One region of the Rossellomorea marisflavi genome, then DNA from elsewhere that is predicted to be linked to it. Evidence: riboswitches for the same ligand, from Rfam matches in the RefSeq annotation. Region 1 holds a riboswitch; each other region holds the start of a gene.
What was found. A riboswitch is a leader RNA that binds a small molecule or an ion and turns the genes downstream of it on or off. The one in region 1 is predicted to bind S-adenosylmethionine.

Region 1 (7,614 bases):
CTTCATTCTGGAAGGCAATGACGTTCAGTTTCGCCCCCGTTGCCAGGGCGGAGCCTTCTGCGATGGCCTTCACGCGTGCCGTCACGTCGCTGCAGGTCTTGCGGGTCGCAGCGCGGATGAAGAAGCGGGCCTTGGCGTATTCCGGAACGATGTTCGGCGCGTCGCCTCCGTGGGTGATGATGCCGTGGATGCGGACGTCGTCGGTTACATGCTGGCGAAGGGCGTTGATGCCGTTGAACAGGCCGATGACCGCATCGAGTGCGTTGATGCCGTGATGGGGAGACCCCGCAGCATGGGCGGGTTTCCCGATGTATTCGAAGTCCAGGGGATCGACGGCGAGGGAGTTCGATGTGATCCGGGTGGAGTTCGCCGGATGCACCATGAGAGCGGCGTCGATCCCTTCGAGGAGTCCGTGCTTGACGAAGCTTCCCTTGGCGCTTCCGTTTGGGCCGCCTTCCTCGGCGGGTGTCCCAAACAAAACGACCTCTCCACCGGTTTCGTCGATCACCTTGCTGAGGGCGATGGCCGCCGATACGCTCGTCGTACCGATGATGTTGTGTCCGCAGGCGTGACCGAGGCCAGGAAGGGCATCGTATTCGGCGAGGAACGCAATGGCCGGGCCGGGTTTATCCGATTTGCGGCGGGCAAGGAGGGCGGTCTCGTGTCCCGCCACCCCGCGTTCCACCGTGAATCCTTCCGATTCCAGGAGCTCGGCATGGGTCTTCGAGGCGTAGAATTCCTCGTTGCCGATCTCGGGACGGTCGTGGATCGCATGACTGATCTCAATGTACTTTTCCTTATTTTCCTCAAGACTTGTGATGATCTGGTCTCTCAATGTGTCGACGACAGTACTCATTTCCATTCCTCCTCAGGATTATTCTCCGATCTTGCTCAGTGGGACGAAGGTCGGGATTGTGCTTCCGTTGTATTCTTTCTCGATGAAGTCGGCTGTGTCTTCTTCCTGGTAGAGCTCGACGATTTTCTTGAGTGTTTTGTTGTCCTTGTCTTCTGTGCGTGCAGCGATGATGTTGATGTAAGGCGTGGCCGTGTCATCTTCGTGGAAGATGGAATCCTTCACGGGATTGAATCCGGCGTCTACGGCGATGCCGTTGTTGATGATGGAGGCAGCGACATCAGGCAGGACGCGCGGCGTTTGACCGGCTACGACCGGGACGATTTCGATGTTCTTCGGATTCTTTTTGATTTTATCCAGTGAGCCGTTTCCATCGAAGCCTTCAGGAAGTTCGATGAGACCAGCTTCCTGAAGGAGGAGGAAGGCTCTTCCCATGTTGGTTGCTTCGTTCGGGACGGCAATCTTGGCACCATCCGGGATGTCATCTACTGACTTATATTTCTCAGAGTAAAGGCCGAGCGGAGCGATGACCGTGGTACCCACCGGTGTGAGATCGAGGTCATGCTCTTTCTTGAATTCGTTGAAATAAGAGATTGTTTGGAATGCGTTGGCATCAAGCTCGCCTTCTTCAAGGGCCAGGTTCGGCTGGACATAATCGGAGAAGCGGACGATCTCGATGTCGATGCCTTCTTTCTTTGCTTTCTTCGCGACGAAGTCCCAGATGCGGTTGTCGGAACCGCTGACGCCGATCTTGACCTTCGTTTCGTCTTTGCTGGCGCTTGAGCTGCAGCCTGCAGCGAATCCGCCAATTAATAGAATGAGTGATAGAATGATCCATTTTTTCATGTTGTTTTCTCCTCGCTATCTTCTTCTGATTTTTTTCGATACGAAGTTACCGGATGATTGCAGTCCCTGTACGAGGACGATGAGTATGGCGACGGTGATGACCATGACCCAGGTGTCAAAGCGCTGATAGCCATACGTGATGGCAAGATCTCCGAGTCCGCCTCCGCCGATGGCGCCTGCCATGGCCGATGCCCCGACGAGTCCGACGGTGGCGATGGTGAGGCTGAGGACGAGGGAGCTGAGTGCTTCCGGGACAAGGAAGCGGAAGATGATCTGGGTGGATGTCGCCCCCATGGATTCCGCTGCCTCGATGACGCCTTTGTCGACTTCAAGGAGGGAGTTCTCAATCAATCTCGCAATATACGGTCCTGCATAGAAGACCAGTGGCACAACGGCCGCGGCCGTCCCGATCGATGTTCCCACGATCAGGCGGGTGAGGGGCACGATTGCTACCATCAGGATGATGAACGGGACGGAACGGAAGATGTTCACGACACCGTTCAGGATGGTGAATATAAAGGCATTCTCCCATAGATGACCTTTCCTCGTGATGACGAGGAGCACCCCGAGGGGCAGTCCGATCACGGTGGAAAAGAGGAGGGAGAAGCCTGTCATGACTAATGTTTCAATGAGTGCGTCGATGATCTGCTGTGAATCAACTAGCATGTGGTGCAACCTCCTTCACGGTGACGTTTTCTCCATTCATGACAAGCAGTGCACGGTTGATCTCGCTCTCGGAGCCGATGAGCTCGACGATGAGATGACCGAATGGTGTGCCCTGCAACTCCGTGATGTTCCCGAACAGCACGTTCACATCGAGGTCGAAGCGCTTCGCCACCTGTGACAGAAGGGGCTGACCTGATGAGGCGCCGACGAAGCGGATCTTGTAGATTCGTCCCGGTGCGTTATCTTTCTGCACAAGCTCGAGGACCGATTCCGGGATGGAGTCGTTCAGCACCGAGCTCACGAAGTTCGCCGCCGTCTCGGTCTGAGGGGAGGAGAAGACGTCGAATACGGATCCGGACTCGATGATCTTCCCGCCTTCGATAACCGCCACCCGGTCGCAGACTTCCCGGATCACCGACATCTCATGGGTGATCATGAGGATCGTGATGTTGTACTCACGGTTGATCTTTTTCAGCAGCTTCAGGATCGACCCCGTCGTCTGCGGATCGAGGGCCGATGTCGCCTCGTCACATAGAAGGATCGATGGCTGGGTGGCAAGGGCGCGGGCGATGCCGACGCGCTGCTTCTGACCGCCTGATAATTGATCCGGGTACTGGTTTGCTTTATCTTCAAGGCCGACGAAGCTCAGGAGCTCCGTCACCCGCTTCTGGATTTCGGCTTTGGATTGTTTGGCGAGGATCAGGGGCATCGCCACATTGGCGAAGACCGTCTTGGAGTTCAGGAGGTTGAAGTGCTGGAACACCATCCCGATCTTCCGTTTCACCCCGCGCACATCTTTCGGTGAAAGGGCCATGAGATCCTGGCCGTCTACGATCACCTTCCCCGAGCTCAATCGCTCCAACAGGTTCACGGTGCGGATCAGCGTGCTTTTCCCGGCGCCGCTGAACCCGATCACCCCGCAGATTTCCCCCTGCTCAACCCGCAGGTCGATGCCGTCGAGGGCCCGGACTTCCTTTCCGCCGCTGTTATATACTTTCGTGGCGCTTTTGAATTCAATCATGTTCGTCATGCCTCCTGGTGGTTAAAAATAAAAACCCTCTTCCCGAGGTCTCGAGAAGAGGGCATGGATTCACACGGAATCAATGGGTCCCTTCTCATCTCCCAGGCGCGTTGCCTGCTGGAATTGGCACAGTACTTTGTGGAAAGTCTGCTGCCGAAGCGTCATCGGGCCAGTCCCTCAGCTTCTCTGGATAAGAAATTATTCAATTAGGGTAAACAAAAGGCCCCTTCCTGAGACAGGAAGAGGCCGGAGATCCATAAGGAAAGAAAGATCCGTACTCTTCTCATCTCTCAGGCATCCGCCTGTTGGAGTTGGCACAGTGCTCAAGTGAGCCCGCTGCCGAGGTATCAAAGGGCCAAATCCCTCCACCTCTCGTGATAAGAAGTTGTATTTGTTTAACGTGAGCCCTATTCTACGCCGGACTTTTTCCTGCGTCAACACCCTCTGACAGAAATGAGACAGGCTGGAAGAAGTGGAAATGGGGTGAAAATAGGTCTATGGATTCAAAAGAAAGAAAATGAAAGCCTTTTATTTGGATGAGGATAATCGGAAAACGCTTCTATTTAACTAATTATTTATTTTTTTTACATTCATCCAATTCGGATAGTGCAATGAAGCGGAGGTGGCTCGACTCCTGCGGGAATGGCGGGCAGGTGAGACCCAGCAGGCGCAGCCGATGCGGCTCACCGCACGCCCCGCGGAAAGCGAGCCACCGCAGCGAAATGGAACGGTCCTGTTCCAATCGAAGAAAATCTTGGAACATTTCATTGACATCCATCCCCCATCCCAGTAAAGTATTAATTGAAAATGATTCTCATTATCAAGAATTGGAAGGGGAACCACATGAAAAAAGCATCGTTCTTTACCATATTGATGGTCTGCATGCTCTTGGCTGCGTGCAGCAGCGGAGAAACAAAAACGGATTCGTCCAAGGAGGAATCATCGACATTTACATATGAATCAGAGCAGGGACCGGTGGAGGTGCCGAAAGAGCCGAAGCGAATCGTCGCCCTCACCAATGGTCCGAATGTGATTTCCCTCGAAGGGAAGCTCGTCGGGATCGATGAGTGGACCGAGATGAACCCGCTCTTCACCGACAAGCTGAAGGATGTGGAAGTGGTGGGGGACGATCAGCTCGAGAAGATCATCGAGCTCGATCCGGATCTGATCATTGCCGGAAGTCAAACGAAGAACCTCGATAAGATGAAGGAGATTGCGCCGACCGTCGCTTTCACATGGGGGAAACTGAATTACATCGATCAGCAGATCGAGATCGGCAAGCTGTTGAACAAGGAGAAGGAAGCGAAGGAATGGGCGGATGACTTCCAGGAGCGTGCCGCGACGATCGGGGATGAGATCCGCAAGAAGATCGGCGACGACGCCACGGTATCCGTCATTGAAACCGGTCAAAAGGAGCTCTATGTCTTCGGGAACAATTATGCCCGTGGTTCTGAGATCTTGTATCAGGCCATGAAGCTCAACATGCCGGATGCTGTGAAGGATAACGCCTTGGAAACGGGTATTCACGTCATCTCACCGGAAGCGGTAGGCGACTTCACCGGTGACTATCTCGTCCTGAGCAAAAATCCTGATGTAGACAACTCGTTTATGGACACGGATACGTGGAAGAACATCCCGGCTGTGAAGAACGGTCACGTCATCGAGATCAATAGCAAGGAATCGACCTACAGTGATCCCGTGACCCTTGAGCATCTGCTGGAAACGTTTGGAAGTGGTTTTTTAGGAGAGTAAAAGAGGAGGCAGAGGTCATTCCGTGACCCCTGCCGATTCTGGACGGATAAAATGAACGATGAAAGCGCCAAGACCAAGAGCCAGCTGAACCACACTGGCAATCAAGAGCTGTACCGACGCTAAGTACCATTCTCCCACGGATAGGGTGGCACCGATCGTCGCAATGAAAAGCAGGGCGCCCATGAAGAGGGTCGAGAAGAAAATCTGCCGATCATACCGCATGAATCCTCTGATTGCTACGACCGCATTGCCCAGTCCGAAAACGGTCATGCCCACGATCGCCATAGCCATCCAGCTGTCAAAAGGCAGATCTCCTGCCCACTCTGGTGGGAAGGCAGCAAAGATCCCTTTACCTGATATCATGGAACCACCGAGATAAAAAGCACCCAGGCTCAGGGCTGTATTGTAAACATTGATTATGGTTTTCTTCAACATAAAGCATTCTCCTTTGTGAGAGACTCGCCAACGAAGGGAGTCTCTTTTTTTATACTAAGGCATGGATGAAACCGTCCATTCAATCAGGCCGGTCAGGAGGAGCAGGAAGACCATGAAAGAACTAGAGACGATGACCGCCATCTGTTTTGTTTTGAAATAAAGGCCGAATCCTCCCGCGATCAAGAGGAGCCAGGCAACCATCCCGGCAATTGAAAACAGGGCAGGGGAGTTGGCAATCCATAGGATCGTAATGATCAGGTGGAGTGCCACGAACACCCAAGTGAAAAGCTTCATGTTGGTCACGTCTCCTTTTACATACTGGTAATGCCGTTGACGAGGATCACGAACATCAAAGTGATGCCAGACAATGCGCCCACGGGGAAGGCGAAGCTCTTGTTATGCCGCAATTCATAAAGACTCGTTGCCAGTCCTGCTGCGCATAGCACTCCCCATATAGGATTAAAGATGGCCTCGGCCACTTCGTCGGAAAACCATTCATACCCGCTTGATAGCCAGAAAATCCAGTGAAGGATCAGGAGGCCCAATACGAGAAAAGACAGCTTCCGAGGTGCTCGGGTGTTCGTCTTCCTCACCATGAGCGCTGTCATGATGGAACCGAATGCAATCAATACAATGAACAACAAAAAAATAACCATAAATCCGATGATGCCCACTTCCATTCCAATAAATTTGTAAATGTAGAAACTTGGTAAATGATTTCTATGAGATGATTGTATCGAATTATTTATTGTAAAACAATAAAAAGTGTTTCTTTTTCAATAATAATTTGTTGTTAGGTCTTATCGTCTTGAATCCGGTCGGCGGTGATCATACTTTCTAACAGGGCTACACCGAGCAGGAACTCGTGAAGAGAACCCACTTCCCATGTTCGCCCATTTCGTTGAAAAGAGGAAAAAGGACGCGACAAGGGGACTCTTCTCCTACAGAAAGATTGCAATCGATAATGAGAATTGTTATCATTTAGAAGAGAGATAAGCAGATAAGGAGATACGAACATGACAAACATAGCGAAAACGATACGCGAACGCCGCTCCATAAAAGCCGGCTACATTGATAAAGAAGTGACACAGGAAACGGTGCTGGACCTGTTGAAGGACGCCGTCTGGGCACCTAACCACGGACTCCGTGAGCCGTGGCGATTCATCTTCGTACCGGCGGATGAGAAGGAAGGATTCGTAGAGGATCTTGTGAAAACCTTCCCGCCCGATATGAGGGACAACCGCCGCAACTACTTCAGCCAGCCTGCGGCGATCCTCGTCGTCGTCATGACCGAAGACCCCCGTCAGAAGCAGTGGGATGAGAACTTCGGAGCCATCGGCGCCATGATCCAGAACTTCCAGCTCCTCGCCTGGGAACAGCAGCTTGGGGTTGTATGGAAAACGAATCCACATATTTATGATCCGAAGGTCCATGAATTGCTTGGTGTCGAGAAAGGAGAACGGATTGCCGGGTTCTTGCATCTCGGGTACTTTGATGAGGTACCGCCAGCACGGAACAGGACGCCGATTGAAGACAAGTTTTCCGTTTACGGGAAATGATGTAGAAGAAGGGCTCACCGGGGTCCTTCTTTTTTTCTGGGGTGAATAAGACAATCCGCATCCGGCATATCCATTGAAAAAAACAGGTGTGTGATTATCGGAATGAAAGCTCAACATCAAGTGATCTTTTACGCCATCCATGGGTCGAGTATCAAGAGATTCCTTCTCCTGGACTGTTTGGCGGGGACGGGTTTTTATTATATGGGTAAAGTGATGTCATCAAGTGCGTACGTTGGGGTGGCAGCTAGTGTCATTTGTACCGAGGGCATCAAACGAATGCTTCCAAAAAGATAAAAGGGCCAACAATTTGAGAGAATCTCAGATTGTTGGCCTTTTTGTTGATAAGACAGTTCGTTTTCTTGAATAGGCTAGCTGAATGCCGCTAACCGGATGAAATGGGTCCGATAGACGAGATGTTGCTGCACGGTTCTTCATTCTTTGCTACAACTGGATCGGTTGAGTATTCTTGAAAGGGTAGGGTA
Region 2 (7,614 bases), 1.1 Mb from region 1:
TTTTGTGAACTTCTTCACCATAATAATCGTAGATGTACTTAGACATTAATTCTTGGGGTATCTTTCTTATATTAGGATACCCTTCACCATTTAAATATTGTTCAAATGAACTATCCGCTTCCGCTAAGTGGTAAGCATTAATAGGTGCACCGTTAAACCCTCTCATGTCTTCAAAATCTTTACTTATCAACATTAATCCCGATGCATTATTAACTCCTAATGAGTATGCATCTGCATAATTTTTAGGAATAACTTCCGGGGTTTCAGATTCGATAACTCTATTAACATTCTCTTTAAATTCTATTGAATCTTCAAGTTGTTCTGTATTAGATCCAGCAGCGATTCCTGCTGCGTCTGTCCAAACATCATTAAAATTTGAGGGTTCAGTTCCTCTAAAAAAGTAGTAGACCTCATTAGTATTTTCATTCGTATCTTGAATGTGGACGGCAGAAACATTTAGACCGGATTCGTTTCCTATTTTAAAGTCTTCTTGCGTATATACTTCAATAGTAACTCCGGTATCTAACTCCCCCGTACCCTCTGTGATAATGTCAGTTACTTTTTCATTAGTTAACCCTCCTTTATTCTCAAGTAGCAACAAATTATTCCTAGTATCTTCATCTAGAAATGCTTGATTACTCATAAATTAACTCCTTAAATTGTTTTTAAAATTTTACACTTTTTGCTATCTTTAAAATAAATTCTTTTTCAGATTTTAGACTTACTTTCTGACACGTAGAATTTTTAGGACAAACCGTTGATGAATGAATTTTAATTGTTTTACCTGTATCAGGATCTTTAATTAAGCTAATTACTAAAGTTGGTCCATACTTCGCAGGATCACGCTTAATTAATTTTGCATTCTCGTCAAAATAGTTATTTACATAACCGATATATATTTCATTCCCATTTGAGTCAGTTAAGGTTACCTTTTCAAACTTCCCTTCAAAACTATAACGTTCAAAAAATGCATCAGGGATGCTATCGTTATTGTTGTATAAAATTTTTATTGAGCGTATCAGGGCTTTTTCATCATTTTCTTTAGATAACATTCTCCAAGATTCAAATTCTTTTCTTTCTTGAAACGTTTCCCTATCGATTACATATTTTTCAGGAAAAAACATAGAATACTCATTTTTCTTCGATGTATATCTAAAAAAACCGTCACTCGTTCTAGATTCCTTATCTAAATGACTTGCTGTGAGCGAATCTTTTAAAGCAGCAGGACGTTCAGACATTTTCATAAGCAACCACCCCCCTAACACAATAATAATTAGAACTGTAAAGCCAATAAATAATAGTTTTTTTCTCATATCTCCACTCCTTTTATGTATGCACTCTTTATAAGCATTGTAGCAGGAGCCTCAAGCTAAAAGTTAGAATTCACTAAAAACTAGTACCTTTTTCATTACATACATTCCACAATAATTCCAATTATAAACATTAATGTATATTTTTTATTCACTGACTTAGAGTCGCTCCGAAATTTGCATTACCTTACTTACAATACACATTTCTCCTCAAAAAAAGACCAGCCTAAGCTGATCTCATTTGTCCTTTATCTTTATTCGAATCCACTCCCTTTTTCCCCACTAATAATATGATTCCTAGAAAGAGGAGCCCGACGCCCAACCACGATAGGGCGTCAAGGGATTCACCAATCAGGAAGACCCCGAGCATGGTGGCGGTGAGGGGTTCGGCGAGGGAGAGCGTCACGGCGGTTGAGGCAGGCACCTTCACCAGTCCACGTGCAAAGAGAAGATAGGCAAGTCCTGTTGCCACGACCCCAAGGTGCAGGGCGACCCCGGCTCCCCTTACCTCCATAAGCCACGATAGATCATAGAGGAAGAGGAAGGGCGTGAGGAAGAATGCACCCAGCATGAACACGACAGCGACCACGGGAAGTGTTTCCCTTCTATTGACAAGGGTTCCGCTGATCATGGTGTACCCGGCAAATGAAGCCCCCGCCCCCAGTGCGAGGAGGATACCGCGCGGGTCGGCAACGACCGACCCTCTATTCGTGAACAGAAGGATGCAGCCTGCGATGGCCATGGCGGTGGAGACCCACCAGGATGCTTGGGGGACCTTCCTTTTTATCCCCCATTCAAGGAGTCCTGCTATGACCGGGGCGCTTCCGATGGCAATGACGGTCCCGATTGCAATCCCTGTTATACTGACTGCCGAGAAAAAGAAAGGCTGGTAAAGTGCCATGCAAAGAGCGGCCGCCACGGTTCCTTTCAAAGGCCACCCTTTCCAATGTATTTTTCCCAAGGATAATAGAAGGAGAAATAAGCCTCCTATGGCCAGACGCACCGCTCCGATGGCAATCGGATGGACGCCTTCCGGTGCCAGTGCCTGTATCGTCCCCGTTGTTCCCCACAGCATGGCGGCCATGAGGATAAAGAGAGCATACTGTATCCGCAATCCAACCCCCTCCTAATCGATTACTGGCTGAATGGGAACCTCATTCCCACACCCGATCGGCAATGGCGAGCACGTGTTGCAGTTTCTTCCATTGTTCTGCTTCCGTCAACAGATTTCCTTCTTCTGTTGAGGCGAATCCACATTGGGGACTGAGACAGAGCTGGTTGATGTCCACATAGCGCGCAGCTTCCTGTATCCGTGCCTCGACGTCTTCCGTCGCCTCGAGCTCTCCATGTTTCGACGTCACAAGACCGAGGACGATCTGGAGATTCGGATTCTTCACATAGCGCAGCGGTTCGAAGCCTCCGGAACGATCATCATCGAACTCCAGGAATAGCCCGTCGAGGTCGAGCCCGCCGAAGATGGTTTCGGCAGCCGCTTCATATCCGCCTTCCGCCACCCATGTCGATTTGAAATTCCCTCTACAAATATGCATGGTCACGACAAGGTCCTCTGGACGATCCTTCACAGCCTCATTGATGGTGCGGGCGAAGGATTCCCTGAGTTCGTCGGGTTCGCGGCCAAATGCCTTGATCTGCTCATGTCCCTGTTCGGAGAAGAATACCGACCATGCCGTATCGTCGAGCTGCAGATAGCGGCAGCCTGCATCGTAGAAAGCACGGATTGCCTTTTTGTAGGCTTCGGCTACATCGTGGTGGAAAGCATCCAGATGATCACCGTATACGTCTGTTTCAATCTTGCCTCTGAAGAAAAGCATATTCGGACTCGGAATCGTCATCTTGGCTGTGTGATCGCCTGCAATTCCATGAAGGAATTCGTAGTCTTTCAGCATCGGATGATCCGTGAAGTCCACTTTCCCCGTCACTTTGATGCCACGTGCCTTGGTCGTCGTGTTATGGAACTTGATGCCCTGGTCCGATTCATATCCTTCGACGCCATCCAGACCTTCAAGGAAGTCGAAGTGCCACCACGCCCTCCTGAATTCACCATCGGTCACGACTTGGAGGCCGATTTCCTTTTGCTTGTCGACGATGCGGATGATTTCTTCATCCTCGATTCGTCGGAGTTCAGCTGCGGATAGCTCTCCATTCCCTCTCCGTTCGCGTGCTTCCTTGATCCTTTCCGACCTCAGCAGGCTCCCCACTTGATCTGCCCGGAACGGGGCCTTTATTGCTTTCTTTCCTTTTGTTTGTACGTGTGTCATCTGAATCCTCTCCCTTTCTTCATATAAAAAGGCCCTTCCCGGTAAAAGGAAGAGCCTTATGATTCTCGTCTCTTCCTCATCTCCGAACGAATCTCGTTCAAGGATTTAGCACCATTCTGTTCAAGTTTGAACAGCGGTTGCCGGGTTTCACAGGGCCAGTCCCTCCACCACTCTTAATAAGGAATATCGCTATTTAATTTTCTCAATATAATAATTATTCAGGATTCAACTCCTGTTGTCAATGGGATGAGGGAAATTAACCGCTCAACTTTTGACGGTTTCGTTCTCCAATGCCGCTCCATTCGTCTCAATCACCTGTTTGTACCAGTCGAAGCTGGCCTTCTTGGATCGGTTGAGGGTGCCATTGCCTTCGTTGTCTTTTTCTACATGGATATAGCCATATCGCTTTTTCATTTCGCCGCTTGACGCGCTGACGATATCAATCGGTCCCCAGCATGTGTAGCCCAGCAGTTGGACTCCGTCCTTGATCGCCTCATTCAGTTCGCGGAGATGTGCTGAGAGATAATCGATTCGATAGGCATCGTTGATTTCCCCATCTGCGCCGGGCTCGTCGATGGCCCCGAGGCCGTTTTCCACGACGAATAATGGTTTTTGATAGCGATCATACAATTGATTGGCCGTAATTCGGATCCCTTTTGGATCGATGGTCCATCCCCATTCCGATGTTTTCAAATGAGGATTTTTGACCGAAGGGAACACATTTCCTGCCGTCATCTTCCCGAGGATTTCGGGATCACGGCTGATCGTGCGGCTGGAGTAATAGCTGAATCCGATGTAATCCACCGTATAAGCCTTAAGAATGTCTTCATCGCCTTCTTCCATCTGGAGATCCCACTCCTGCTCCCGGAAGAAGCGCTTCGCATAGCCCGGATACGCTCCACGGGACTGAACGTCGATGAAGAAGTAGGATTCGCGGTCCCGTTCGATTCCCGCCCAGATATCTTCCGGATTACAGGAGTACGGATACGTGACACCTGCGGCCAGCATGCACCCGATCTGTGCCTCCGGATCGATCTCATGAAGTGCCTTCACGGCAAGGGCACTGGCGACAAGCTGATGATGAGCAGCCTGATAGAGGACCTGATCCCGATTTTCACCTTCTTTGAACACAATTCCTGCCCCAAGGAAAGGCAGATGGAAAAGCATATTGATTTCATTGAACGTCATCCAATATTTCACGGTCCCTTTAAAACGATTGAAAAGAGTACGGGCATACGTTTCGTAGAATCCGACGAGCTCACGGCCTTTCCAGCTTCCGAACGTTTCAATCAGATGGACGGGCACATCGAAATGGGCGATGGTTACAACGGGTTCGATTCCGTTCGATTTGAGCTCTGCGAAGAGGTTTTCATAGAACGTCAATCCTTCTTCATTCGGCTCAGCGTCGTTCCCGTTCGGGAAGATCCTTGCCCATGATACAGACACCCGAAGGCATTTAAAGCCCATCTCGGCAAACAGCTTGATATCTTCTTTGTAGTGATGATAAAAATCGATGGCCTCATGTGACGGGTAGTAAAGATCATCTTGAAGTTCCAGGTGTGGTATATTCCCTTTCATATAGGAGAATCTCTCTTCACCGCGTGGAAGGAGGTCGACGTTGGTCAACCCCTTCCCGCCTTCGCGGTATCCTCCTTCTGCCTGGTTTGCTGCAATGGCCCCTCCCCAAAGGAAGGATGCCGGAAATGTAGTCGTAGTCATGATACTCGCTCCTTTTCTTTCATATAAGATAGCAGGCGTGATCCTGCTTTGATGTCCCCCGGTTCTTCTGAAAGGACGTCCATGAAGTCATTCGTATTGGTCACGACGATCGGCGTGGACAGGTCATACCCGGCTTCCTGGATCGCCTTCACATCGAATTCCACAAGGAGCTGCCCCGCTTCGACGCGGTCCCCCTGGGCGATATGCGCGGTGAAATGTTCACCATTCAGCTGGACGGTGTTGAGACCGACATGGACGAGGATCTCTGCTCCATCGTCTCCTACAATCCCGACAGCGTGCTTCGATGGGAACAAGGTGCCAATCACACCCGTGATCGGAGAGTACAACTTGCCTTCTGTCGGAAGGATGGCGACTCCTTTTCCAAGGGCTTCTGTAGAGAAGGCGGCATCTTTGACGTCAGACAGAGGCATCACGATGCCTGTCAGCGGGCTGACAGCGCCGATAGTGGAAGATGGCGTGACGTGTTGATCAGCAGAAACTTCCTGGTCCGTCCCTTCTTCCACGGGATCTTTAAAGCCGACAATATACGTAAGGGCAATGGACAAGATAAAGGATACAGAGATCCCGATGATCAAGCCGATGAAGCCTTCGCCATAGAAGATCGGGAGGGTCAATAATCCCGGAGGGCCCGTAGCGATGGCGGCGCTTTGGGAATAGCCGACGATGGCTCCCCCGACACCTGCACTGATCGTAGCCATGATGAATGGCTTTTTCAGCGGCAGGGTGACACCGTATACGATTGGTTCCGTGATCCCGAATAGACCGGTGATCGCAGTCGAACCAGAGAGGGCCTTCAGTTTTTTGTTCTTCGTCTTCAGCATGACACCAAGGGCTGCCCCTGCTTGTGCAAAGATAGCCGGAGCGGTGACTGGCTTGACGTTATCATAGCCTTGGACAGTGATATTGTTGATGAAGATCGGAATGATCCCCCAGTGAACACCGAAGATGACAAGCACCTGCCAAGACATGGCGACAATGGCACCGGCAATGATCGGGCTCAGTGAGAATACATAGAGGATGCCTGCTGCAATCCCATTCCCCACATACACACCGAACGGTCCAAAGGCGAGAAGCGTCAACGGCAGGATCGTAACCAACAAGACAAATGGCGTAATGAATGTACGCACGGACTGATGGATCCTGCGGTTAAGGAATCTCTCGAAATACCCCATGACGAGGACCGCCAGGATGATCGGGATGACAGTTGATGAGTATTTCATCATCACGACAGGGATGCCGAAGAACGTGGTTTCAACGTTCCCGTTGGCCAGTTCAATGATGGACGGATAGATCAACGCCCCGGCAATCGTAGCGGCAATGAATGGGTTCGCATCAAATTTCCTCGCAGCTGTAAACGCTAACAACACAGGCAAGAAGTAAAATAGGCTGTCCGCTGCAGCATATAGAATGATATACGTCGTATTATCCGGCGTCATCACCCCGGTGCTCGTCAAAATCTGAAGGACCCCCTTCAGAACACCTGCGCCGGCCATGATGCCAAGAAGCGGTGTGAAGATCCCGGCAATGATATCGATGACCCTGCCGACTACGGATCCTTTATCCCCTTCTCCGTCCGTCTGTTTTGAAGACGTATCGGATAGGAGGGAGGTTTGTTTTCCGATCTCACGGTAGACGTGGGAAACACCATTTCCGATGACTACCTGGAATTGCCCGCCGCTTTCCATGACGGTAACTACACCATCAAGCGCCATGATGGCCTTTTTGTCTGCTTTGTCCCGCTGGTTCAATTTAAACCTGAGCCGTGTGGCACAGTGCACGAGAGAGGCGACATTTTGTTCCCCGCCAATATGGCGGATGATCAATTCTGCTGTTTTTGCGAAATCCATTGCGAAAACCTCCTTTATTTGAAAGCATTGATTTTTTTCAAAAGAAAAACCTAGACAACGGCAAAGGAAAAATACGATTTTTTCCCTTGCTGTCACCTAGGTTTAGCCTGCTTGACCAGTAACTATCCTCTTGGACTATGCTGCATCGCATGACGGGATGTCACGCGATGAATATGAAGTGTGAGGTATATGCGTTCGTCTTTTGATAATGTCCAGTTGAGCTCCTTCTGAATGTAGATGGCAATCTTCCCTGAGCACTCGAATGCTTGTGGATACTGACGCTCGACCTGCTGATAAAAAAAGTCGTCATTCTGCTCTTCAACAATCTGCTCCTTTTTCATGAGCCTCCATGCAAAGAAGCGGAGATGGGTAAGAAAGCGCTCGTAATTCATGGATTCCTCATCGAGTGTCACATTGAAGTGATACTTGACGATGGTC
Region 3 (7,614 bases), 1.6 Mb from region 1:
CCGGCAACCCACCACCGATCCTTTCCTCCCGCATGGTTTGAGCGGAACATACCAAGTTTCCCATTTAATATATCATTTTTCTGTCGAAGATTAAGGAATAATGAAAAGATTAACAAAAATGAGACGATTGGTTTATAAATCCTTCATATTCAATTGTGTTTTTTTAGTGAAATAGTCTTACATTTGGTAAGACTTCTTTACAAATTTGGTATTCCGTAAGTAGAAATACAAGCTTCTGAACGTTTCACTCTCGTCGTCCTTAGGTAGAAGTGTTTATTTCAGATCATGAATAAGTATTGGTTCATTCCCTCCCAGGATGTGATGAGATTTAGTTTCCTCCCTCCTCTAGTAAAAGAAGTCTCCCAAACTGAAATCACAACCAGATAAAATTATTTTTGTTGTTTTTTCCACTTCAACAATGTAATATATATCTTACATAAAGCAATATATATATTACATTTGAGGTGAAGCAATGAAAACAAAGGTCAAGGAGGCCAGAATGGAGAAAGGAATGACACAGGCAGAGCTTGCCAGGCGGGTTAATGCGACACGACAGACAATCGGCCTGATTGAAAAGGGATCGTACAATCCAAGCCTTCAGCTCTGTCTCGCCATATGCAAAGCCGTAGGAAAGACACTGGACGAATTATTTTGGGAGGATGATGAACAATGAGTTGGTTGACAATGTTTTTACCAGAGGATGAATACAAACAAAAGAGATTGTTATCATTTTTAGCAGAAGCGGCCGTCATCGCTTTTCTAACGACATTGATCGGGGCAGCATTGACTCGCTTGACAAGCATACGTGCGCTTGCATCAGAAAAATCATTCCTGATCATAGCAGCCGTCCTGATCCTCTATCCTCTCCTCCGCTACATCCTTTCAGGCATAGAGTACGCGGACATCTTCACATCACAGCAATACAAAAAACAGATGAAGCACATCACCTTCCGCTCCATCATATTCTTCATCCTGTTCAACCTGATCTATGCCACCGCTACCGAGCACCATGGATGGTCCACCATCATCGAAACCGCGGGCCTCGCCCTCATCTTCATGACCCTGCTCTTCTTGATCGACATAAGCTCACTCACCGTCTCCTACAAGAAAAACAAAAACCTTGAAACAGACTGAAAGCCAGCAAACAGGACGTGCAGCCGTACATCCTGTTTTTTTCTATCTATTGAAATAGAACTATATAAAGACACGCACCACTCCAACAACTATCCTACCCCAAAAAAGAAAGGGGGGAAATGGATATACACCATTCAGAAAACTACATGCTCATCACCCGCACAGAGTGCCTTGCAGCGGAGGGGGGCTGACTCCTGCGGAAAAGGAGGAGCGGGGAGACCCCGCAGGCACGAGGAGGCTCAACGCCCTCCCCGCGGAAAGCAGCCCACCGTAGCGAAAAGGCACGGACCCTTCCAACCACCATCCCTTTCCATAAAAAGAGGGGAACGGAACGGATACCTTCCAATCAAAAACCCCTACATGCTCATCTCCTGCACAGAGTGCCTTGCAGCGGAGGGGGGCTGACTCCTGCGGAAAAGGAGGAGCGGGGAGACCCCACAGGCACGAGGAGGCTCAACGCCCTCCCCGCGGAAAGCAGCCCACCGCAGCGGAAAGGCACGGACCCTTAGCCATTAGGGTTCCATCCAAAAACAAAAAAAGAGCATGACCTAAAAGGCCACACTCCCAAAACTCATTCCATCCAATCCGGTTTCCCGAACCCTTTAAACTCATCATCAATCACTTTCTCAAACTCATCCGACTCCACAACCGCCTTGATATCCTTAGACACCTGTGTATCCTTATCATCCGTATTCACAACCACCCGGTTGCGGTACTCATCCGGCATATTCTCAAGCTGAAGCGCATCAAGCAGATCCATATCCGCCGCAAGAGCAAAGTTCCCAGGCACAGCCGCCAAATCGACACTATCCACCGTACGTGGAAGCTGAGCAGCTTCAATCGCCTTGAACTTCAAATTCTTCGCATTCGTCTCGATATCCTTCTCCGAAACCGTCAGCGGATTGCTGTCCGACTTCAACGTGATCAGCTTCGCATCGGCAAGGATCTGGAACGCACGTGCCGCATTCGTAGGATCGTTCGGAATTGTGATTTGGCTTCCTTCCTTGATGCTGTCGATGGAATCAAACTTATCAGAATAAATGCCCATCGGAGCCGTAGGAACGGAAATCAGCTCGGAAAGCTCGATCTTGTTTTCTTTCGCAAAGTTTTCCATGTAGATCTTATGCTGGAACAGGTTGGCATCAAGATCACCCTGTGCCAATGCATTATTCGGCTGGATGTAATCATTGAATTCCTTGACCGTCACTTTATAGCCTTTTTCTTCAAGACCCGGCTTGATGGCTTTTGTCACCATATCGCTGTAAGGTCCGGTTGTGGCTCCGATAGTGATGTCTTTTTCATCTTTTTTGTCGCTGCTGTTGCCGCACGCCGCCATGAGGCTGACTGCGATGGCAAGGCCGAGTAGTAATGTCCATTTTTTCATTGTGTTTCCTCCATTATCTATCGTTTGTCTACTGCTTTGGCGAAAATGTCGCCGGCATATTGGATGACTTGTACAAGACAGATCAAGACGACCACCGTCGTGAACATGACCGTGTTGTCATATCGGTAATATCCGAACCGGATGGCAAGGTCACCGACCCCTCCCCCGCCGATTGTACCCGCCATGGCGGAGTATGCGATAAGGGAAATCGCCGTGATGGTGACGCCCTGGATGACAGCTGGTTTGGCTTCCGGAAGAAGCACATCCTTGATGATCATCCACGGGCTCGCCCCGACGGATACAGATGCTTCAATGACGCCCTTGTCGATTTCCTTCAGTGCGGTTTCGACGATCCTGGCGAAGAACGGAATTCCAGCGACGGATAGGGAGACTGAAGCAGCCGTCGGTCCGATCACATCCCCTGTGAGGATCTTCGTCAGAGGAAGGAGCGCCACCAGAAGGATGATGAACGGGACCGACCGGACCATATTCACAATGAATCCAACGATGGATTTCACGAAGCGGTTTTCGAGGAACAGCCCCTTATCCGTTGTGAAAAGAAGCACTCCGAGGGGAAGTCCGATGATAACGGCAATCAACAGGGATATCCCCACCATATACAATGTTTCTAAAAATGCCTGATTCAGATCCGGCAAGATGTCAATGATGGCTTCAGGCAGCATCTTCAAGCACCTCCAGACTTTGCGTACGCTGGGTAATGAATTCGATGGCGGCATCGATTTCGGCGCGTTCTCCGATCAATTCCATGATGAAGATCCCGAGTGGCACTTCCTGGATGTATTCGATCTTCCCGTGAAGGATGTTCCCTTTCACGTGGTACCGCTGGAAGACATCGGATACGACGCTTTCTTCTGCAATGGAGCCTTTGAATTGGATCTTGATCAAGGTCCCTTTCCTTGCTTTCGCCAAGTGATCTGGCAGGTCGAACTGAAGGATCGTCTCGATGAACTGCCTGGTCAGTGGCTCCTTCGGATTCGAGAAGAGGTCATATACGGGACCTTCTTCAATGATCCGGCCATCCTGCATCACGGCCATCCGGTCGCAAATCTCCTTGACGACTTCCATCTCATGGGTGATGAGGACGATGGTCAGTCCGAGCTCTTCGTTCAGCTTCTTCAATAATTTCAAGATCGACCTTGTGGTATTCGGGTCGAGGGCGGACGTTGCTTCGTCGCACAGGAGGACAGATGGATTGTTCGCAAGGGCCCGGGCAATCCCGACGCGCTGCTTTTGACCTCCGCTCAGCTGAGCGGGATAGGCATCTGCCTTATCCGATAGACCGACCATGGCGAGAAGCTCTTCCACACGCGGCCGGATCTCAGCCTTTGGCACCTTGGCCGCTTTCAGGGCAAATGCCAGATTGCCGTAGACCGTCTTTGCCTTGATCAGGTGGAAATGCTGGAAGATCATGCTCGTCTTCTGCCTTGCCGATCTGAGCTCGCGCGGAGACAGCTTCGTAAAGTCCAATCCGTCGATGATGACCTCACCTGAAGTAGGTCTCTCCAACAGATTCAAGCAGCGGATGAGGGAGCTTTTCCCAGCTCCGCTATACCCGACGATTCCAAAGATTTCTCCCTTTTCAATCTTGACGGAAACGTCATTGACGCCGATCACAGTTTGCTTTTTCGTTTTATACTCTTTCACAAGATGGTTGATCTCGATCATTGCGCTTCACCTCTTTTTTCCAATAAAAAATGCCTCTTTCAGCTGAAAGAAGCATCGCATATCGATCATCGACTTATCTCTCAGAATGAAAACCATCCTGCAGGAATTAGCACCGTTCCATATGGAGGTTGCCGGACGTCATAGGGCCTGATCCCTCGGTCGCTCTTGATAATTTGAATACTATATAATTTTAGAAGATTTCATCTATATGAGATAATAATGGGTATTTGGTTGGGTGTCAACTACCATTCATACCTATAGAAACCATGTAAGCGTTACCTTTACTTTAAGATTAGGCTTGAATTATTTTTGGTCCTTTCGAAATGTTTGCTCATTTTCGCCAATGATTGGTCCCTCTTCATGCTGCCAACACTTTGACGAAGCCTGCCATTTTCCATATGATAGGCTTACATCATCATTGATCCGGAGGTCACTATGAACATCCTATTAGTTGAAGACGATAAGACGATTGCAGCAGGACTCGAATACTCCCTGCAGAACGAGCAATTCGGCACATTTGTTTGCCATAATGTGGCTGCCGCTGAGGACATGATCAACACCCGCTGGACAGAGATTGATCTGTTCCTCTTTGATTTGTCCCTACCCGACGGGAGCGGCTATGACCTGTGCTCCCTCGTAAAGAAAAAGACCGATAAACCGGTGATCTTCCTGACGGCAATGGACGAAGAAGTCAATGTGGTCATGGGTCTTGATATGGGAGCAGATGATTACATCACAAAGCCATTCCGTGTCAGGGAACTCATGTCACGGATCAAGTCGGTCCTACGCCGCTACGATAAGCAGACGCCTGCCCATTTCACACTCGGCGACATCAAGATCCTTCCGGCTGAAGGCAAAGTATATAAGGGCGGCGAAGAAATCCAGCTGACGGCCCTCGAGTACCGGCTCCTTCTGATTTTTGCCCAGCACAAGGATCAGGTGCTCACGCGTACACAGCTCCTTGAGAAGATCTGGGATGTGGCTGGTGATTTCGTCAACGATAACACCCTCACCGTCTACATCAAACGGTTGCGTGAAAAACTGGAAGACGACCCGCAGAACCCCGGCATCATCAAGACGATCCGTGGAATGGGCTATAAGGCAGGAGACCGCTGATGCTGAGGAATAAAGAAATACGGGTGTTCCTTGTAACGATCGTGATCATCGCCGTCATCGGAACAATTTGCGCATCTTACATAAGTCTGCAAGCGTCTGTGGTCACAGCCGTCACCTCCCTCCTACTCATCACAAGCTTCATGCTTTACACAGCCTGGCGCTACAGGGAAATCGGGAAGCTTTCCGACTACCTTCGAAAGATATCAAATGGAGACTACTCCCTCGACGTTCGGGACAACCATGAGGGAGAGCTCAGCATCCTGAAGTCCGATATGTACAAGGTGACACTCCGACTATCGGAAAACAGCTCACGGCTCCAGGAAGACAAGCTCAAACTGACCGATGCCATCTCGGATATTTCCCATCAGCTTAAAACACCCCTCACCTCCATGATGGTCATGTCCGACCTGTTGAGGGATCCGGGCTTGGATGAAGGAAAACGCCGGGAATTCACACGCCGTATCCAGGTCCAGCTTGAACGGATCGAATGGCTCGTCTCCTCCCTATTGAAACTCTCAAAGATCGATGCGGGAACGGCACGCTTCAAGAAGGAGAATGTGGACGTGTCTTCCCTCATACGGGATGCCGTGGACCCTCTTCTCATCCCCATGGAGATCAAGGACGTAACACTTCAGATTGAAGACGGACCGGCCTCATTTGTTGGAGACGGGAACTGGACGAAGGAAGCCATCATCAATATATTGAAAAACAGCATCGAGCACTCATCAGAGGGAGGACGTATCACCATCGCCTCTCAGGAAAATGCCCTTTTCACTGAAATCACCATCACTGATCAAGGCAGCGGGATCCCGAAGGAAGACCTCCCCCATATCTTCAAGCGCTTCTACCGGGGAAAGAATGCCACGGAAGACAGCGTCGGAATCGGCCTTGCCATGGCCTACAGCATCATGAAGAACCAAGACGGTGACATTGAAGTATCAACCAGCCCAGCGGGAACGACTTTCTCCCTCAAGGTTTATAAACATACCATTTAGTCAGGTGACAGAATTGTCACTTTCACAGTCACGGAAAAGTCATTTTAGGCAGATATACTGAAAGCATCAACCAACTGGAGGTACCATTCGTGAATATCTTACAAATTGAAAATCTGTCTAAAGTGTACGGAAAAGGGGAAACGGCGGTCAAAGCCCTCGACAACGTTTCCTTCACAGTGAAACAAGGGGAATTCGTGGTCATCATCGGACCGTCTGGTTCTGGTAAATCGACGCTACTTCACATGCTCGGCGGAGTCGATCGCCCAAGCTCGGGACGCGTCCTCGTCAACGACACCGATATGTACAGCCTGAACGAAACCCAGCTTGCCATATTCAGAAGGAGGCAGATCGGGCTCATCTATCAGTTCTACAATTTGATCCCGATCCTGTCGGTGGAAGAAAATATCACACTTCCAATGCTTCTTGATAAGCAGAAAGTGGATCCGAAGCAACTCAATGACATTACAACCAGACTCGGATTGACCGAAAGGCTCGGCCACCTGCCGAATCAGCTATCCGGTGGACAACAGCAGCGTGTGTCCATCGGCCGGGCCCTCATCAGCAACCCGGCTCTCATGCTTGCCGATGAGCCGACGGGGAACCTTGACAGCAAGAACTCCGAGGAGATCATGGAACTCCTCAAAATGTTCAACAAGACCTACAAACAGACGCTGATCGTCATCACCCATGATGAGCGCATCGCCATGCAGGCGGACCGCGTCATCTCTATTGAAGACGGCAAGATCTCCAAAGATGAGGTTCTCCGTCCATGAATATCATAAACAAACTGACCCTCAGACATTTGAAAGAAAACAAGCGCAGGACCATGGTCACCATCATCGGTGTCATCATCTCCGTCGCCATGGTGACCGCCGTCTCGACTCTGTTCGTCTCCTTCCTTGATCTCATGAAGCAGGATAACATCAATAAAGGCGGAGAATGGCACGTCCAGTACAAAAACCTTAACCAGGAGCAGCTGGATGCCATTAAAAGTGCAGAGAATACGGATAGTGTTTTTCTTCGAAAAGACCTGGGGTATTCGAAAATTCAGGATCCCCCCAACGCAACCAAGCCGTACTTATTCTTCACCTCATTGGATAAAAAAGGCCTGAAGGAAATGCCTATTAAGCTGAAAGATGGACGCTTTCCTAAGAATGATGGGGAAGTCGTGGTTTCACAGGAGATCCTGAACCAGAAAAACAACAAACTTAAAATCGGTGATCCATTATCAGTCGAACTCGGTGACCGGTTAATGGACGATATGACTCTCTATCAGGACAATTCGTTCAATGGAGACGA

Region 2: it holds a riboswitch for S-adenosylmethionine, as region 1 does, so the genes downstream of both, K6T23_RS21295 (5-methyltetrahydropteroyltriglutamate--homocysteine S-methyltransferase) here and K6T23_RS05210 (methionine ABC transporter ATP-binding protein) in region 1, are expected to answer to the same signal.
Region 3: it holds a riboswitch for S-adenosylmethionine, as region 1 does, so the genes downstream of both, K6T23_RS18960 (methionine ABC transporter ATP-binding protein) here and K6T23_RS05210 (methionine ABC transporter ATP-binding protein) in region 1, are expected to answer to the same signal.

What each region holds. Positions count from the first base shown of each region.
Region 1 covers NZ_CP081870.1:965,944-973,557, forward strand. Annotated here, with positions in the region: gene K6T23_RS05195 (M20 family metallopeptidase) at 1-856, opposite strand, end outside; gene K6T23_RS05200 (MetQ/NlpA family ABC transporter substrate-binding protein) at 875-1,699, opposite strand; gene K6T23_RS05205 (methionine ABC transporter permease) at 1,715-2,365, opposite strand; gene K6T23_RS05210 (methionine ABC transporter ATP-binding protein) at 2,355-3,386, opposite strand; SAM riboswitch class I at 3,478-3,583, opposite strand; SAM riboswitch class I at 3,667-3,770, opposite strand; gene K6T23_RS05215 (hypothetical protein) at 4,009-4,179, shown strand; gene K6T23_RS05220 (ABC transporter substrate-binding protein) at 4,230-5,138, shown strand; gene K6T23_RS05225 (hypothetical protein) at 5,154-5,573, opposite strand; gene K6T23_RS05230 (hypothetical protein) at 5,628-5,867, opposite strand; gene K6T23_RS05235 (hypothetical protein) at 5,885-6,214, opposite strand; gene K6T23_RS05240 (nitroreductase family protein) at 6,590-7,132, shown strand.
Region 2 covers NZ_CP081870.1:4,131,128-4,138,741, forward strand. Annotated here, with positions in the region: gene K6T23_RS21280 (DUF6792 domain-containing protein) at 1-643, opposite strand, end outside; gene K6T23_RS21285 (hypothetical protein) at 666-1,313, opposite strand; gene K6T23_RS21290 (EamA family transporter) at 1,537-2,424, opposite strand; gene K6T23_RS21295 (5-methyltetrahydropteroyltriglutamate--homocysteine S-methyltransferase) at 2,465-3,589, opposite strand; SAM riboswitch class I at 3,663-3,772, opposite strand; gene K6T23_RS21300 (6-phospho-beta-glucosidase) at 3,854-5,308, opposite strand; gene K6T23_RS21305 (beta-glucoside-specific PTS transporter subunit IIABC) at 5,305-7,176, opposite strand; gene licT (BglG family transcription antiterminator LicT) at 7,299-7,614, opposite strand, start outside.
Region 3 covers NZ_CP081870.1:3,632,520-3,640,133, forward strand. Annotated here, with positions in the region: gene K6T23_RS18940 (helix-turn-helix transcriptional regulator) at 473-673, shown strand; gene K6T23_RS18945 (hypothetical protein) at 670-1,134, shown strand; gene K6T23_RS18950 (MetQ/NlpA family ABC transporter substrate-binding protein) at 1,706-2,518, opposite strand; gene K6T23_RS18955 (methionine ABC transporter permease) at 2,536-3,201, opposite strand; gene K6T23_RS18960 (methionine ABC transporter ATP-binding protein) at 3,191-4,204, opposite strand; SAM riboswitch class I at 4,275-4,379, opposite strand; gene K6T23_RS18965 (response regulator transcription factor) at 4,640-5,320, shown strand; gene K6T23_RS18970 (sensor histidine kinase) at 5,320-6,315, shown strand; gene K6T23_RS18975 (ABC transporter ATP-binding protein) at 6,405-7,088, shown strand; gene K6T23_RS18980 (FtsX-like permease family protein) at 7,085-7,614, shown strand, end outside.